4 regions of the Mesorhizobium sp. NZP2298 genome follow, and region 3 is predicted to be linked to each of the others. Evidence: predicted binding sites of a transcription regulator. Region 3 holds the regulator's gene; each other region holds the start of a gene.

What was found. The regulator LexA, encoded in region 3, represses DNA repair genes until DNA is damaged. The targets are predictions, from matches to a motif close to TGTTCNNNNTGTGTTCNG.
Region 1: the regulator LexA is predicted to act here: its motif matches at 2,336-2,353, upstream of EB231_RS35065 (ImuA family protein).
Region 2: the regulator LexA is predicted to act here: its motif matches at 1,617-1,634, upstream of EB231_RS03870 (YifB family Mg chelatase-like AAA ATPase).
Region 4: the regulator LexA is predicted to act here: its motif matches at 2,651-2,668, upstream of EB231_RS06830 (helicase-related protein).

What each region holds. Positions count from the first base shown of each region.
Region 1 is NZ_CP033365.1:1,018,751-1,023,351, forward strand. Features, by position in the region: gene EB231_RS04835 (DNA polymerase Y family protein) at 1-1,315, opposite strand, end outside; gene EB231_RS35065 (ImuA family protein) at 1,257-2,312, opposite strand; gene EB231_RS04840 (metallopeptidase family protein) at 2,484-2,906, shown strand; gene EB231_RS04845 (DUF1737 domain-containing protein) at 2,926-3,132, opposite strand; gene EB231_RS04850 (HpcH/HpaI aldolase/citrate lyase family protein) at 3,169-4,059, opposite strand; gene EB231_RS04855 (hypothetical protein) at 4,227-4,394, shown strand; gene EB231_RS04860 (DUF4153 domain-containing protein) at 4,391-4,601, shown strand, end outside.
Region 2 is NZ_CP033365.1:830,729-835,329, forward strand. Features, by position in the region: gene EB231_RS03855 (glycosyltransferase) at 1-63, shown strand, start outside; gene EB231_RS03860 (GtrA family protein) at 68-442, shown strand; gene gshB (glutathione synthase) at 601-1,542, shown strand; gene EB231_RS03870 (YifB family Mg chelatase-like AAA ATPase) at 1,726-3,258, shown strand; gene EB231_RS03875 (DUF4267 domain-containing protein) at 3,322-3,705, opposite strand; gene EB231_RS03880 (TetR/AcrR family transcriptional regulator) at 3,806-4,378, shown strand.
Region 3 is NZ_CP033365.1:4,253,526-4,258,126, reverse strand. Features, by position in the region: gene EB231_RS20600 (ABC transporter substrate-binding protein) at 1-468, opposite strand, end outside; gene EB231_RS20595 (GntR family transcriptional regulator) at 623-1,396, shown strand; gene lexA (transcriptional repressor LexA) at 1,743-2,480, shown strand; gene EB231_RS20585 (ComEC/Rec2 family competence protein) at 2,474-4,601, opposite strand, start outside.
Region 4 is NZ_CP033365.1:1,415,487-1,420,087, forward strand. Features, by position in the region: gene EB231_RS06830 (helicase-related protein) at 1-2,483, opposite strand, end outside; gene EB231_RS06835 (serine hydrolase domain-containing protein) at 3,466-4,473, opposite strand.

The DNA of each region.
Region 1 (4,601 bases), 3.2 Mb from region 3:
CGGCGATGCGTTCCGGACCTTCGACCCGGGTGACGCGGTAGAGCGCGCGCCGCCAGCGGAAGTGCAGCGGCGGCCCCTCCGGCATTTCGGTAGCGGGCACCTCGATGGGTTCGGGCGCGCGGAACAGCCGGATCGGCCGCTCCGGTGGGAAGATGGTTCTGGGCGCCTGCATCCTGTCCGGCTTCTTCGGCGGCGTGGTCCGGCGCGGGGCCTCGGTGAAAGGGACGATGGCGACGGCGCGTTCCGGCAGATGGCTTTCCACGGCGACCGGTTGCAGCACCGCGCCCTCGCCGAGCCGGGCACGGATGCGGTCGGCGAACAGCGCGATATCGGCGCCATCGTCGGCCACCTCGCCCGTCAGGTCGGCCTGCGCCATGTCGAAAGCGGCGACAGCCAGCACGGAGAGCCGCACCAGGTCGAAGCCATAGCCGGCATCGATACCTTGCTCGAGTGCCGCCAGCCTTTCATGGAACAGCTTCTGGATCAGCCGGGGATCGCGCATCGGCCGCGAGGTGCCCAGCGCAATGCGGCTGACCGCGCCGTCGACGCGGAAGAGCAGCAGCGCCAGCGTCCTGGCGCCCTCGCCCCGGCGCTCGAGATCGGTCTTCAAGGTCGTCGCCAGCAGGCCGACCAGCCGTTCGATGTCCTCGGTCAGCGTGACGGGCTCGGCGAGATGGCGCTCGACCGAAAGCGGCGCGACGGGAAGGCGCGGCGAGACCGCCTCGTCGAGGCGGCCAAGCGCCTGGTCGAGGCGCAGCAGCAAGGCGGCGCCGAAGCGGCGGGCGAGCGGTGCGCGCGGTGCGGCCATGACGGCGCCCGCCGTGCGCAGGCCGACGCTCTCCAGGCTGGCGCGGGTTTCCGGCACTATGCGCAATGCGGCGAGCGGCAAGGGCGCCAGCAGTGCTTCCTCCTCGCCGCCGGCGACGATGCGGTCGCCGCAAAAGCGTGCCGCCGCCCAGGCCGCCCCCGGCGTCGGGGCAAGGCCGGCGCGGACATCGAACCCCTGATGGAAGAAGCGCGACAGTATGTCGTCCAGCATGGCGCGTTCGCCACCGAACAGATGAGTGCAGCCGGTGACGTCGAGGAACAGGCCGTCCGTCCCGTCCAGCGCCACCAGCGGGGTGTAGCGGTCGCACCAGTCGGCAAGGCCTTCGAGCAGGCGGCGGTCGGCTTCCGGATCGGCCTCGACGATGTCGATCGAGGGATGCATGGCGCGCGCATCGGCAATGCCCATGTCGCGCTTCAGGTGCAGCGCCTCAGCCCGCTCGTCGAGGGCCGAGATGCGCTGCGCGTTGCCCTGGCGGTGGCTGACCACCAGTGGCGGATGATCCGACGACGGCCGGGAACGCCAGGACCGCCCCAGACGCTGCCGCAGGATCCTTTCGGCCGCGAGGTAGGGAAACCACAGGGACAGGATTCTTTGGCCGGTCTGCCCGTCTTTCCTCGCTTCGTCTTTCTTCGCCCCATCTCTCGTCGAATACGCGTTCATCGGGGTTCCACTCCAGTGTGAATTGTCCTGGCAGGGCCGTGCGGCTCTTGCCGATGGTAATGGTGAAGGCAGGGCGGCCGATCGAACCGGCGAGCGGCCCGGCGATCGTGGCGCGCGGCACGGCCGGCGCCGACGCGACGATGAGGCGGACGGGCGCCGCCGTCGGTTCGGGCTCGGCCGCCTGCCGCAGCAGGAACACCGGCCGGCCGGCGCTTGCCGCCCTTGCATGCAGCCGGCGCGTCGCGGTCAGGTCCAGCCGCTGCGGGTTGCCGCGAATTTCCAGGATGACGGCGGCGAGTGCCGTCATCCGGGCGGCCTCCTCGGCGACCCACAGCGCATCGACGAGCCTGGGCGCCTCGGAAAACAGCAATTGCCGGGGCTCGATGCCGAATGAGGCATGCAGCCCCCTGGCATAGGGAAAGCCAGCCTCGCCAAAGATCTCCGATGTACCGATCCACAGCACCGGCAGTCCGTGTGCCTGCTTCAGGATCAGGCTGGTGAGCGACAGAGCGAAGCCGGCGATGGCTCCGGCATCGCGGGTTTGCCCGCCATGGATTTCGCTCAAGGCGGCTTTCGGCAGGCCGCCGCTCAGGGCGGCATCGAGGCGCTCGACGCCGATGGGCAGGAAGGCATCCGGCAAGGCCGCGGCAAGGCCGCGTCGAACGATTGTGAGATCGGCACTGGACGTGACATCGGCGCTGGCGTCGGCATCAAGCGGCGCGGCGGCCGGCGCCTGCAGGCGCTCGGGCAGCGTTCCCTCGATTTTCGCGATCTGGCGGCGCAGGGCAAAAACAGTCTCCCGCGCCACGGCGCTCATCGCCATGACGGTCAGCTTCCACTCACAATTGTTCCTGTTATGTTCCTATAGATTCCAGAGGGCGATTGAAGAGTCAAGCAGAGTCACAAGGAATTTATTCCTCATCCCGTGCGCCTCAGCCCTGTTATTTGCCTCGACCGGTGCGAAAGCCTATATGCCGGGATCAAAGGACAAAGCATGGCCCGCATCTACAAAACCCGCACCTGGCATGGCGAACTTGCGCCCTCGATGGAGGAGCTGGAGTTCCTCGCGCTGGAGGCCTATGCCCATTTGCCGGAGGACTTTCGCAAGCTGACCGGCGAGATCGTCATCCAGATCGCCGAGTTCCCGACCGACGAAATCATGGACGACCTGTCGCTGGAAACGCCGTTCGACCTGCTCGGCCTGTTCGAGGGACGCGGCATCGCCGAGCGCTGGAACCCGCAGACCGGCGAAGGCCCGAACCGCATCACGCTCTACCGACGCGCCATGCTCGACTACTGGGCCGAAAACGAGGAAACGCTGGGCGACATCGTCACCCATGTGCTGATCCACGAGATCGGCCACCATTTCGGCCTGTCGGACGATGATATGGAGCGGATCGAGGAAGCGGCTGAATAAGCTCGAAGAGAGGAAGCCCCTACCAATCACTAAGCTTGGTGTCCGGCCCGTATTCCTGGCCGTCGACGTCCTTCACCACGGCCTGGCCGCAGCGCATGGTCTTGGCTTTCTTGTCATAGGCATAGGTCGGCGAGCCGAACAGGTGCCAGCCCTTGTTCAGCGCCGCCGTCACCTTGTGGCAGAAGCTGGCGTCGTCCGGGCCGGTCAGAAAGCGGTAGAGTTTCATTTTCTCAAGTCCTGTCGTGAATGAACTTGGCCGCGATCATGCGCCGATGGCGGCGGCCTTCGCCAGCAGTTTTTCGGCCTGCGCCAGGTGCAGCCGCTCGACCATTCTGCCATTCAGCGCGATCACGCCCTTGCCATTGTTTTCGGCAAGGGCAAACGCGTCCTTCACCAGGCGCGCCTCGGTCAGCGCCGCCGGCGATGGCGCGAAGGCGCGGTTCGCCGCGTCGATCTGGGCCGGATGGATGAGGGTCTTGCCGTCGAAGCCCATGGCCGCCGCTTCCGCGCACTCGCGGGCAAAGGCGTCGAGATCGCGAAAATCGTTGGCTACGCCGTCGAGCATGTCGAGACCGCCGGCGCGAGCGGCCAGCACCATCTGCATCAGCCACGGCACGAGGTAGCGCCGGTCCGGCGTCGCCAGCACGCCGGTGTCCTTGGCAAGGTCATTCGTTCCGGCAACGAAACAATTCAGCCGTGAGGCGGGATCGCGGCCAAGCTCGGCGATCGCGCCGATGTTGAGCATGGCCTTGGGCGTCTCGATCATCGCCCACAGCTTCACGCTGTCGGGGGCAAAATTGTCATCGAGCACGTCGCCGACCTCAAGGATATCGCGCGGTGTGGCGACCTTGGACAACAGGATGCCGTCGGGCTCGAATTTTGCCGCGGCAAGCAGGTCGTCGGCGCCCCATTCGCTGGCCAGCGCATTGACCCGCACCACCATCTCGCAGCGGCGGCCAAGGGCGACCGGGCGATTGTCGAAAATGCCAGCCAGCTTTTCGCGGGCGGCGACCTTGTCGGCCGGGGCGACGGCATCCTCGAGGTCGATGATGACGGCATCACAGGCAAGCTGCGCGATCTTGGCCAGTGCCTTGTCGTTGGAGGCCGGGACATAGAGCACCGAGCGACGCGGGCGGTAGGGTTCGGTTGTCATGCTCGATCTATGCCGTCTGTGGATGGTCGAGGCAAGCGTCCGACCGGTACCTGACACGAGCCAGTCGTCGAAGTTGGCACAGGCCCTGCACGAAAACTGCACACGCCTGCGGAAAAGCTCCTCGGATCCGCCCTGCTGTTTCCCTGCCGGCCTGCGAGACGGGCGGCATGCAAAAGCGAGCAAAACCCCGTTGGTCCCTGCCCTACCGGCTGCGCAGCGAAGGCTGGTGGCTGGTCGATCCGCCGCGCGCGAATCCCGCGGCGATCCTCATTCCCTTTGTCCGCAAGAGCTTGCCGGCCATGCGGTCGGTCGCGATCAGGAAGGTCCGTTCATGACATCGTTTCTCACAGCGGCACCGAGCTATTGCAGCCGCTTCGGTATTGCCGTCCTGCTGGTCGTGCTGGCGGATTTTCTCTTCTATGGTCAGCCCGCCGGCATCACGGTTTTCCTGTTCGCCCTCCTGATCGCCGCGGCGATCGTGGCCGTGCATCCCGCTGCCTTCAGCGACGGCAGGGTCTGGCTCAAGGCCTCCGCCTTGCTTG
Region 2 (4,601 bases), 3.4 Mb from region 3:
ACCAGCGCGATCGCGCCCGCCGCGGCAAAGGTCGCGCCGGGCAAGACACCCCGGGCAGCCTGAGGCGGTGAACCGCCTCGTCCGCTTCGTTTTTGCCGGCGGAACCGGTTTCGTCGCCGACGCGGCGGCACTCTGGCTGCTGCTCAGTTTCACGCCGCTCGGGCCCTTCGCCGCCCGCGTGCTGTCGATAGGCTTTGCGCTCTGCGTCACCTGGCAGATCAACCGGCACCTGACCTTCGCGCCCTCGCGCCGCGGCATGGCACGAGAAGGCGCCCGCTATGGCGGCGTCGGCGTCGCCACCAGCATCGTCAACTACCTCGTCTATTCCGCGATCCTGCTCGCGCTGCCGGGAGCGCCGCCGCTTGCCGCCCTCGCCATCGCCTCGCTGGCCGCCATGGCGCTGTCCTTCCTCGGCTATTCCAGACTGGTCTTCGACCGTTGAAGCAGGTCGCCCAAAAGTGGCTCCGGTTTTCGGACAACGACATGCATGAAACCGAGATCTAAAGCGCGTCGCAAGGATGCGCTTTAGATCGCTGGCCCGATTGGCAGAAGGCGCCGCGACCCTTATATCGCTCTCGTCGACTGCGCTGGGGACCTGCCATGAAGTTGAAAATCGCCGTCCAGATGGACCATATCTCCGCCGTGTCGATCGCCGGCGACACGTCTTTCGCACTGTCGCTGGAGGCACAGCGGCGCGGTCACCAATTGTTCCACTATACGCCCGACCGGCTGTCGCTGCGCGACGGCAAGGTATTTGCCCGCATCGAGGAGATGCAGCTGCGCGATGAGAAGGGCAATCACTACTCGTTGGGCGACAAGGTGCGCACCGATCTCTCCGAAATAGACGTCATCCTGCTGCGCCAGGATCCGCCCTTCGACATGAACTACATCACCACCACACATATACTGGAGCGCATCCATCCGAAGACGCTGGTCGTCAACGACCCGGCCTGGGTGCGCAACAGCCCGGAAAAAATCTTCGTCACCGAATTTTCCGACCTGATGCCGGAAACGCTGATCACCAAGGACCCGCTGGAGGTGGCCGCCTTCCGCAAGGAGTTCGGCGACATCATCATCAAGCCGCTCTACGGCAATGGCGGCGCCGGCATCTTCCATCTGCTGGAGGCCGACCGCAACCTCGCCTCGCTGCTCGAAATGTTCGGCCAGCTTTTCCGCGAGCCCTATATCGTGCAGCGCTACCTGAAGGAAGTTCGCAAGGGCGACAAGCGCATCATCCTGATCGACGGCGAGCCGGTCGGCGCCATCAACCGGGTACCGGCCGAACACGATTCCCGCTCCAACATGCATGTCGGCGGACGCGCCGAGAAAACCGAGCTGACGGAACGCGAGCGCGAGATATGCGCCCGCATCGGACCATCGCTCCGGGAACGCGGCTTCATCCTGGTCGGCATCGACGTCATCGGCGACTACATGACCGAGATCAATGTGACGTCGCCGACCGGCGTGCGCGAGGTACAGCGTTTCGGCGGCGCCGACATTGCCAGCCTGTTCTGGGACGCGGTCGAGGACAAGCGGAAGTAAGCGTTTTCATTTTGTCTTAACCATGTTCCGCTTTTGCAACCGGACGCAGTTCGGCTGCAACCCCAGCGATTGCCTGTTCCCGTAATGTTCTTGATTTGGCCGGGAAACTGTGATTGTCTCGCCAAAGGGCCGTTCCTGGCCTGATCGCAAGGGCTGGGGCCAGCCCGTATCCGGGGTGGGAAAATGGTGGCGCGGGTTCGCACGGTCGCTTTCCAGGGCATCGAGGCCGTGCCGGTCGACGTGCAGGTGATGATCGCGCCCGGCAAGGTCGGCATGCAGATCGTCGGCCTGCCCGACAAGGCGGTGGCCGAAAGCCGCGAGCGCGTGCAGGCCGCGCTTCATGCGTCGGGCCTGTCGATGCCGTCGAAGAAGGTGACGGTCAATCTGGCGCCGGCTGACCTGCCCAAGGAAGGCAGCCACTACGATTTGCCGATCGCGCTCGGGCTGATGGCAGCCCTTGGCGCCATTCCGGGCGACATGCTGGCCGGCTATGTCGTGCTTGGCGAACTCTCGCTCGACGGCACGATCGCCGCTGTCGCCGGCGCCTTGCCGGCGGCGATCGGCGCCAATGCCGAAGGCAAGGGGCTGATCTGCCCGTTCGCCTGCGGGCCGGAAGCGGCGTGGGCCGGCAAGGACTTCGACATTTTGGCACCGCGCAGCCTGATCGCCATCGCCAACCATTTCCGTGGCACGCAGGTGCTGTCGCGGCCGGAGGCCGGCATCCACGCCTCGGCGCGCGACCTGCCCGACCTTGCCGACATCAAGGGCCAGGAGACGGCCAAGCGGGCGCTGGAAGTGGCGGCGGCGGGCGGCCACAATCTCTTGATGGTCGGCCCGCCCGGATCGGGCAAATCGATGCTGGCGCAGCGGCTGCCGTCGATCCTGCCGCCGCTGGCGCCGAAGGAATTGCTGGAAGTCTCGATGATCGCCTCGGTGGCGGGCGAGCTTGGCGAAGGCAAGCTGACCGACCGGCGGCCGTTTCGCGCCCCGCACCACTCGGCCTCGATGGCGGCGATGGTCGGCGGCGGCATACGCGCACGGCCGGGCGAGGTGTCGCTGGCGCATCACGGCGTGCTGTTCCTCGACGAGTTCCCCGAATTCACACCGCAGACCCTCGATGCGCTGCGCCAGCCGCTGGAGACCGGCGACTGCATGATCGCGCGCGCCAACCACCGCGTCACCTATCCGGCGCGCATCCAACTGGTGGCGGCGATGAACCCGTGCCGCTGCGGCATGGCCGGCGAGCCGGGCTATCGCTGCCTGCGCGGCGAGCGCTGCCGCACCGACTACCAGGCGCGCATTTCCGGTCCGCTGCTCGACCGCATTGATCTCAGGATCGAAGTTCCCGCGGTCTCGGCCAGCGACCTGATAAGGCCGGACCGGGCGGAGAAGAGTGCAGCGGCGGCGCTGCGCGTGGCACGCGCCCGCACCTTGCAACGCGAGCGTTTCGAACGGCTCGGCGTGACCAGCGCCACCACCAACGCGCATTGCGCGCCGGCCGTCATCGAAGACATCGCCATGCCCGACGCCGCCGGCCTGTCGCTGCTCAGGGACGCCAGCGAGAAACTCGCCTTCTCGGCGCGGGCCTATCACCGCGTGCTGAAGGTCGCGAGAACGCTGGCCGATCTCGACGCCAGCGAAACCGTCGGCCGCATCCATCTGGCCGAGGCGATTTCCTATCGCATGAGCTCGGAGCGGGTGGCGCAGGCGGCGTAAATGCCACTGCCATCGAGCCACTTTCGTCCTTCTAGCCTTTAAGTTGCAGTGTTCAGAGCGTTTTTACTTGGCGCCCAGGATGAGGCACGCGCCAGTTGCGACGATGACCAGCCCTGTAAGGCCATGCATGCCGAAGGCGAGGGCGCGGTTTCCCCGCGAACGGAGGACTGTCACCATGTCGCCAAACGCGATGAGGCTTGCGATGAGCATGAATTCGCCGAGCAGGCGCGGCGAGCCATTGGCCATGAGCAGGATGACAAAAAGGCCCGACGCGATATCGCGCGTGCCCTTCACGGACAGCCACGCGGCAAATCCTGTCGATGACGGGGGTGAACCGGCAATGCCGAAGTCCGCCGAAGCGGCGTGAGGAGCCCACCAAAAGCGTGCACCGAGGAACATAATTGCGGCCGCGATCAGGCCGGAAAGCACATATCCAGTTTGTAGCATGGCAAACTCCTATCAGTTGCAGAACAACTAGCGCTGCTAGAATTTTGCGTCAACAGAAATCTAGCGTTGACAGAAAAAGGTGCATTGGTAGGATTTCTGGATGTCGATCGCCGAACGCAAAGAGCGCCAGCGCGCGGAGCGCTATGAACTCATCCTGTCCGCGGCCCGCGAACTCGCCGAAGCCGAGGGCTGGGACGCCGTCACCACCCGACGTCTCGCGGACCTGATCAACTACAGCCAGCCGGTTCTCTACAGCCACTTCAAAGGCAAGGCCGACATCATGGCCGCAGTGGCCACCAGAGGATTCGAGGACCTTGCGACGCGATTGACAAAGGAAGCGGCGAGCGGTGCCGGCGCTCCGGACGTTTTGCGCAATGTCTGTGCCGCTTATCTTGATTTTGCCCGTTCGCGGCCAGTTGTCTATGAGGCAATGTTCGTCCTGCCGACAAAGATCAAATTCGCCAGCGAGGAAACGCCGCCGGCGCTGCGTGCCGCCTTCGCCGCCCTTGTCAACGCACTCGGCCCCGATCGGCAAGACTCGGTGTTCTTGGCCGAAGTGCTGTGGAGCGCATTGCATGGAATGGTCGTGCTCGAGCAATCAGAACGTATCCCCGCTTTCGGCGCCGAGGATCGATTGAAAATTCTCGTCCAGAAGTTCAGCACCGTTCAATGAGACCGTGTTGACGCGCTTTAGCCGGTGAGAGGCCGAGTCGAGTTCATGACGCCGCCATCCACCGCGATCACATTCACATCTCACGGATGTGATCGCGCCGCCCTTGTGTAGCGCGAGCCGTCGAGAATAAAAGCTGACTGCTCTGCACAAGTTTTCAGCCTCGCTCTTGAGGGCCGCCAACTTCAGCAGGTGCAGCCTCCACAAAAGGCCTCCTCGTCGGCGC
Region 3 (4,601 bases):
GGTGAAGGCCATGACAGCGGCGACATCCTGCAGATCGCTGGCGCCGGTCATGCCTTCGTCTCCGGCGTCCCACGACGGCACCAGCTTGGCCGCGACCGGATCGGTGACAGCGGCGAAGACGATCGGAATGCCGGAACCGGCAAGCGCCTTCTTGGCGATCTGCGAGACCGGCGTGGTGATGGTGTAGATCAGCTTGGGCTGCTCCGCCTGTAGCTTGGCGATCATCTGCGGCACCAGCGATGCATCGAAATTGGTATGGCTCTCCGTGTAGACGACATCCTTGCCCTCGACAAAGCCATTGTCCGTCAGCGCCTTCTTGAATCCGGCTATGGCAGCGTTGAGCTGCGGATGCTCGCCGAAATTGGCGATGCCGATGCGAATCTGGTCGGCGGCGGCACTCCCCGCGCTGACCATCAATGCGCCTGCCAGGGCCAATCCCGACAGCCAAGCGGATTTGGACTTCAACATCATTTCCTCCCAGATTTGATCAGCGCCGCTCATCGGGACGGCAACTGTGGCGATCATGGTCAGTCCATCGCTTCCTGTCAAACATTATATATAATTCTTGCCATCGAGCACCATCATATATAATTTTCACATGCCCGACGATGGACGGATCGCGATGCAGGACCAGAACAACTCCACGAAAACCGAGGCGGCCTATCAGCTGCTGCGGCGCGATATCCTGACCACACGCCTCATGCCGGGCGCACCGCTCAAGCTGAGTGCGCTGCGCGGTCTATACGGCGTCGGCTGGACACCGCTGCGTGAAGCCTTGTCTCGACTTGAGGCCGAGCGCCTGGTTACCGCCATCAGCAATCGCGGCTTTGCCGTGGCTCCGGTGTCGCGGGCCGAACTCGAGGACCTGGCTCGCGCACGGATGGTTGTGGAGATGCCGCTGTTCCTGGAATCGATCGAGAAAGGCGGCAGGGAATGGGAGGACGCGGTTGTCACCGCCCACTACCGGCTCTCCCGCTGCAAGACCGCGGTCGACGACCCCTCGGATGCGGCCGTCGACCAGTGGGACGAGAGCCACGAGGCCTTTCACGGGGCACTGCTGAGTGCCGCGACGTCCAACTGGCTGTTGCGCTTCCGTTCGACAATCGCCGATCAGTTGCGGCGGCATCATCGGTTTCTCGGCCTGGCGCCGACATTGCGGGCGGCCGCCGGCCTCAAGGATGGTTATGGCGAGGCAATGGACGCTCTTCGAGAGGCGATCGCGATCGAGCATCACACCGCGATCATGGAAGCGGCCCTCGATCGCGATGTCGAGCGGGCAAAGGCGCTGATGACGGCGCATATCGGCTATACGCTGCATGTCTACGTTCATAGCGAGGACGGCGGCGCGAACAACTACACCGCACGCGCCGGCAGCCTGAAAGCAATTTCCGGATGACTTCAGCGTTATTGCTCTCGAAGCATGATCGTTGGCGTTTTGATTTCGTTTCGTTCCGCCAGGAATGGATCGAACAACGACGCGATCCAGCCTCTGGACGCCCTCTAGAAACTGATTCCAAGGTCCATCAAGGGTAGGCCACAGGCCATTAACCAAAATGATTTCAATGCTCGCGCTGGCGGCGAAGGCGGCCGATCGCTGCCCGCTGCCGGCGGCAGACAATTTCAGATGCCTTAACAAATTCACTAAACTTTAAACAGTTGCGGAACACAACTGGAACAGATAGTGTTTGTTCTGGGTTTGTTTTTCGATTCCGATTCCCTTCGTTCAATGCCTGGGGGGCGCCATGCTGACGCGTAAGCAACATGAACTGCTGATGTTCATTCATGAACGGCTGAAGGAAAGCGGTATCCCGCCTTCCTTTGACGAGATGAAGGAGGCGCTGGATCTCGCCTCCAAGTCAGGGATACATCGCCTGATCACGGCGCTGGAGGAACGCGGCTTTATCAGGCGGCTGCCCAACCGGGCGCGGGCATTGGAAGTGCTGCGACTGCCGGATTCGATCGCGCCCGGCCTCAACGCGGCAAAGAAATTCTCGCCGAGTGTCATTCAAGGCAGTCTTGGTCAGGGCGGCCTAGGCCGTCAGATCAAGCCGGCGCCGTCGCGCTTGCCCTCTGCCGGCAATGACTACGACGCGGTCTCTGCCGTGTCGATCCCGGTGATGGGCCGTATCGCCGCAGGTGTGCCGATCGATGCCATCCAGCATCAGACGCATTCGATCTCGGTGCCTCCGGACATGATCATGGGTGGCGAGCACTATGCGCTGGAGGTCAAGGGTGACTCGATGATCGAGGCCGGCATCTTCGATGGCGATACAGTCATTATCCGCAACGCCGATACGGCGAGCCCAGGCGAGATCGTCGTGGCGCTGGTCGACGAGGAGGAAGCGACCTTGAAGCGGTTCCGCCGCAAGGGCGCCTCGATTGCCCTTGAAGCCGCCAACCCGGCCTACGAGACGCGCATTTTCGGGCCGGACAGGGTCAAGGTGCAAGGCAAGCTAGTCGGCCTGATCAGGCGCTACTGAGCAGGAGCGGCCGGCGTTTCAGGTTTTTGATAGGGCGGCAGTCCCCTCGCCTCACGCGAAAACTTTCGTTGCGTGTGCCAGGGCCGATAGGGCCCGTCCACGGCGAAGCTGATGGTTGGCGGGCTGGTCGCCGATTGGCGGTCGAAGAAGACAGCGGCACTGCCCTTGCGTGCGAGTTGCCGTTTGGTAACGACGAGAACCAGCGGGTTGTGGCAGGCATCGTAGCCCGTCGCATCATTGACAACGATCAGGTCGGCGAAGCCGCAGGCCTTCCAGGTAGCCTTGCGGTCTTCGACATGCGCGATGATCGCGCCAGACGGATGCCGGGCGAGACAGATGCCCTCCGTGCAATAAAACGGCGCCCCCGGCGGCAGATTGACCGCATCGGCCAAGTCGAATTGCCCGTCCGCCTTGTTGAACATCTCCGGCACGACGATGGTTTCGGACACCAGCGCGCGTTTCCAATTGTCGACGGTGAATTCGTTTGGACGAGCCCGGCTGACCGCGAGTTCGCCGCCGCCGATCGGCAGCGCAACCAGCCGCGCGTCTTCGGAGATCAGCACGTCCGGCGTGCGTGTATCCGACACTGTCAACAGGCCGGCGAGCGCGAATGGCACTGCCGCGAGCCGCAGCCATGTCGTCGCCATCGTCGCGATGACCAGGGCGATCGTCACCAGCAGCACGGAGTGTTGTGAAATCAGCCCGACCGCATCGACGGGGGAGCGTTCCGATATCCACGCCGATATGGCGATCATCGCGGTCAGGCCCTTGCCCATGAGGTAGAGAAAAGGTCCGTCCAGACCGAAGGGCATTGTCAAGGCGCTGACAACCGCCAGAAACATGACGACTGAGACAATTGGCATGACAGCCAGATTTGCGAACAGGCTGAGCGGCGACACACGCTGGAAGTGCCATATGGCAAACAGCGCCGTGGCGCTGCCGGCAATGATGGACGTCATCGCCACCCCTCCCGTGAGCGCGAGGAATTTTCGCGTCAGGAACCCCGGCAGGGATCGCCTTGGCGGTGGCGGTCTTGTCTTTCCCGCACGGTGATCCGCCCAGCCGGCATAGGCGCCGACCAGTGCGGCCGTCGCGGCGAACGACATCTGGAAACTCGGGCCGACCACTTCATGCGGCGACACCACGATGACGGCGATCGCCGAGATAGTGAGGTTGCGCATGGTCAGCGCCGCGCGATCGAACAATACGGCAATCAGCATCACCGCCAGCATGATGAAGCTGCGCTCGGCGGCAACGACGACGCCTGAGATGACGAGGTAGGCGGCGATCGACAACAGTGCCGCGGCGGCCGCATATTTCTTCACCGGCCGACGCGCGGAAAAATCCGGGAAAAGCGCGAAGGCACCGCGCAGCAGACCCATGATGGTGCCGGCGACCAGCGCCATATGCAGTCCCGATATGGAGATGATGTGATAGATGCCAGTGCGCCGCATCGCTTCGTTGATTTCATCGGGAATGCCGGCGCGCACGCCAACGATCAGCGCTGCCGCGATCTCGCCTTCGGCGCCGCCAACAACGCCCCTGATATGGTCGGCGATGGCTTCGCGCGCATTTTCTATCCCCGAAAACAGGCGGGCCGACAGCGGCATCTCATCGTCGTCGGCGGAGATGATTTTTGGATTGCCAAGGAAGAAGCCGCTGCCACCGATGCCGGCAAAGTAGCTGTCGAAGGAGAAATCGTAGCTGTCCGGCCGCACCGGACCGGTCGGCGGCAGCAGTTTGGCATAGCCCGATATCAGCGAGCCGGCGGTCATGTCGTCAGGTATCTTGCGCGCTGAAAGCCGGACCCTTTCCGGCGCGTAACGCAGTTTTGGCCGCGCCGTCGACGTCACGTCTATCGTCAATCGGATGCGGCCGGTCTCCATGCGCTCGAGCGAGACGACGCGGCCGGTCACTTGCGTCGAGATTTCCGAACCCAGCATCCGGGTGCCCGCCCGCCAGGTCTCGACCTTGGCGGCAAGCAGGCCCAGCGCGCACAACAATGCCGCCATGAAAGCCAGATGGGTTTTCGGCCAGGAGCGCGAGACAAGCGCACAGATCGCCATCAGCACGACGATCGCGACGGGCTTTGCGAAGTCAGGCTCCGCCGCCAGCGAATAG
Region 4 (4,601 bases), 2.8 Mb from region 3:
TCGAGCCGTGCCTTGACCTCTGCCGCCGGCTTCGGCTCGGCGCGGTAGCCCAGGCCCTTCAGGATCTCTTCCATGTCGTCGGCGGTGGCGCCGAGGATCGACATCATCGGCGGCGTCACCATGAAGGACTGGCCGTCATAGGCGCCGTCCGGACGCTGGCCGAGGCCAGGCTTCCAGTTGGTCGCCGGACGGATCAGGTCGGCCAGCCGCTCCAATATGTCGATGCGCACGGCGCGGCGGCCGAGATTGCGGTAGCCGGCGAGCTTGTAGAAGGCCTTGTCGAAGGCCGGATCGATGACCACCGAGGTGCGGCCGGACGCCAGCGCGTGGACCACGTCGCCAAAGCCGGGCTTGTCCTTGCCGTCATTCTTCAGCGCCCAGAGCAAGGTCACCAGTCCGGCGGGTGCCGGCTTGATCAGCGCCGGGACGAAGACATGGTAGGCGCCGAAGCGCACGCCAAGCCGGCGAAGTGCCGCGCGACCTTCCTGGTCGAGCGATTTCATCTCCTCGGCGATGTCGCGGCGGTTGATGAGGCCGAAATTCTCGACCAGCTGGAAGGCGATACCACGGCCGATGCCGGAAATCTGGTCGGCGTTCTTCAGGTCGACCAGTGGCTTCAGCAGCGACTCGATCTGGAAATTGACGAAACGTTCGGCGCGCGCGGCGACCTTGTCGCGCGCCGGGCCGGTCAGCTGTTCGTCGGCCAGCAGCACGAGGCGCGGCTTCAGCGCGTCTTCGCCGGAGACCAGCGTGCCGATCGGCGCGCCGATCCAGCGCAGCGTGCCGTCCGAGCCAAGTGCCAGGTCGCCATTGGCGCAGGCGCCAAAACGGTCGGCGCGCGCCTCGAACTCGGCAGCCAGCGCCTTTTGCGCTGCGGTGCGCACGGCCTTGGCGTCTTCGCCGCCGGCGGTCTGGTCGGCGGTGAAGCGGAACCCTTGCAACTCGCCGACATGATGGCCTTCGACAAGGACGGTTCCGGTAGGGCTTATTTCGGCTTCAGGCATGGTATTTTCTCTAAGGCGCCGCATGAGGACGGAAGTCCTGCGGTCTACGAAGCGTTTCGTCAACCGCTCATGCAGCGCATCCGACAATCTGTCTTCGATTTCGCGCGTCTTTTCCTGCCAGTGTGCCTGATCGGCCAGCCAGCCGGGCCGGTTCGACACGAATGTCCAGGTGCGGATCTGGGCAATGCGGTGCGACAGCGTGTCGATGTCGCCCTCGGTGGTGTCGGCGCGGCGCACCTGCTCGGCCATGTAATTCTCGTCGACATGGCCTCGCTTGGCGAGGTCCATATAGATCGACGCGATGAGGTCGGCATGTTGCGCCGGGGCGATCTTGCGGTAATCGGGCAGCGCGCAGGCTTCCCACAGCAGCGCCACGCGTTTGGCGTCGGTAGCCAGCGCGCGGATATCCTCGTCGCGGGAAAGATATTCGAGCGCCTGCGCGTCAACCGCCGGCAGCGCCCGGGTCAGGCCCTCCACCGGAGCGTTGGTCTCGATCGAGCGCTTCAGCGCGTCGAGACTGGCGAAGTCGAAATGCGCGGTGCGCCACTGCAGCACCTTCACCGGATCGAAGTCATGGCCTTCGATCTTCTTGACCAGTTCCTCGTCGAGCGGATCGACCTGGCCGGTGACGCCGAAAGTGCCGTCGCGCAGATGCCGTCCGGCACGGCCGGCGATCTGGCCGAGCTCGGCCGCCGTCAGGTTGCGGTACTGGTATCCGTCGAACTTGCGGTTCTGGGCGAAGGCGACATGGTCGAGATCGAGATTGAGGCCCATGCCGATGGCATCGGTGGCGACGAGATAGTCGACATCGCCCGATTGGAACAATGCCACCTGGGCGTTGCGGGTCCGCGGCGAGAGCGCGCCGAGCACGACGGCGGCACCACCTTGCTGGCGGCGGATCAGCTCGGCGATGGCATAGACCTCGTCGGCGGAGAAGGCGACGATGGCGGTGCGGCGCGGCAGGCGCGTCAGCTTCTTCGAGCCCGCATAGGCAAGATGCGACAGCCGGGGCCGCGTCACCACCGAGACGCCCTTCAGCAGGCGCTGCAGGATGCCATGCATGGTGGCGGCACCGAGCAGCAGCGTTTCCTGGCGGCCGCGAAGATGCAGGATGCGGTCGGTGAAGATGTGGCCGCGCTCGAGGTCGCCGGCGAGCTGCACCTCGTCGATGGCGACGAAGGCGGCGTCGGTCTCGCGCGGCATGGCCTCGACCGTACAGACCGAATATCTGGCGCCTGGCGGCTGGATCTTCTCCTCGCCAGTGATCAGAGCGACCTTATGAGCGCCGACCTTTTCGCAGACGCGCGTGTAGACTTCCCGCGCCAGCAATCTGAGCGGCAGCCCGATGACACCGGTTTCATGCGCCACCATGCGCTCGATGGCGAGGTGGGTCTTGCCGGTGTTCGTCGGACCAAGAACGGCGGTCACGTCGCGGCCCGACAGGATCAGCGGCTCGGTATGTTTCGGCTGGATGTTCATCGGCTCGGAAATAAGGCTTTCTGGCCTCTCATTGTCGGGAGCGTGCCTCAACTGGCGCGTATGACAGGCGACACATAGGGATTTCGGGCGCGAAGCGAAAGCGGAATGTTCCGTAGGCGGCTCGAAGGCCTCTTTGTCCAGCGCTAAATTGGCTGCCGCTTAACTGATGGAACGAGTCTGGAACGAATCAGCGACGAATCAGTGACTCGACCAGATTCAGCTTTTGTTCACGGCTATATGTGGATTTCGTGACCGTGACTCTCACCACATGCTGAATCCCTGAACTGGCCCGTTTTATGCTAGGCGAACTCAACGGTTAAGCTTTGCCGGGAAACGACGACGCCGGCACGATACCCATTACTCAAGATTATGAAATTGTTAATCTTTCTGAATTTGGTGTTAAGGATTTGCAGGCGATTCCGGCCTATTAACGTTAACTTGCGCTCAAAGCCGGAACAAATCGGCTACAAATCAGCGCCGGCGACGTTTTCCCTTTTTGTTCCCCCAATATCTTGTGTTGTGAACAGCTTATCCACCGGCAATCCACAGGCTTGGCCACAGGGTTCCGCACAGGCGGCGTCCGGCCTGACCAGTCTATTGGCGTGGCGGCAATCACACCAAGGTAAGTGTCCATCTATTTCGCTAATGGACACTCATTAATGTCGGTTGATGAGGATGTTGTTCTGTCGGTTCGTAAGACCCGACGTGTGCGGGACAAGGAAGAGAACAGCCGGATCGGGGCGGCACTCTGCTGCGGGTGCATCGGTTTCCGAGGTTGGGCGCCGGCACGATGTGGACACAACGTGGTATTCACTTGGCGTCGTGGAGCCAGACAGGGACAGCTGCCCGCTGTCACCCGATAAACCGGATCGATGAGTTATTGCCATGGAATTGGTCCAAACGCCTATTTGCTCGAAGAGACAGCCCCTCCGTCAGGCGCTAATTGGTAACGGCAGGGCCGCAATTAGGTGCAAAGAGCCATTCAGGGCGAAGCCGAGGTGATCTCTTTCAGCACCTCAATGAACGTGCTTGTCCTAACGCCCTTCGGATTGTGTTTCGGATCGACAGTTTGAACCACGACCAACCGTTTTGAAGAGACAACGGCAATGACCTGACCACCGTAGCCCGACGCATAGAAGGCATTTGGACCCCAAGTGTCAGCAGGGAGCGTCCACCACATATAACCATAGCCCTGCCGTATTCGCTTGGCGAAGGAATAAGGGGTCGTCGATTCCTTGACCCACGATGCGGGCACAACCTGCTCGTCGCCCCAGCGCCCGCCGTTCAGGAACAATTGGCCGAAACGCGCTGCGTCTCGGGCGCTTAGGTTGAAGGGATAGGCAGGGTGCTCGGAGAACTTCTCGGTAAAGTAGCGGCCATCCTTTGCTGAGAAGTCCTCCATACCGAGCGGCTCGGCAATTCTGCGGTTGAAGCTCTGGAAGATGTCCTCGCCCGTCTGATGCCGGTAGATCGTTCCCAACGTGTTGAAGTCCCAGTTGTTGTAAAACCAGAAAGATCCGGGCGGATGGCTGCCACGCTGAGGCCGTTTGCGCTTGATGTCCCCAGTCTCATAGGCAGCAGGATGATAGATGCCAGAGCGCGCCATCAAGAGGTCGCGGACAGTTGCCGTCTTCTCGCTTGCTGTCAAACTAGGCGCATTGTCGTCAATGCCAAGATCGGCGAGGCTGCTCGAAAGGTCAATCCGTCCCTCGGAAACGGCAATGCCATAAAGGGCACTAAGAAGGCTTTTTCGGACGGAAGCAACATTTACCTTATGGGATGTATTACCCCAGCTGGCAACGACCCTGCCGTCCTGCACGATCATTACGGCTGTCGGTTTGAGCGCCGTCGAATGTTGCTTGGCGACTTTCAGCTTGTCCGCAGACCAACCTACCGTCGTCGGGTCGACCTCCTGCCACGCTTGGGCATTCGCGGTTCCGGTGAGCAGGGCTCCGATGATCAATAATAATGCGAGCCGAATTCTGAACATACAGCTTCTCCGCAATGTGGTGCGAAGGAACAGGGGCAAAACGGCGGTTTTCGGGCGCGCGTCTCCTGAGGGCGGGAACCTCCGATTGGAGATCAGGATCCCCGCAGGCACGCCTCAGGCCGGACGCT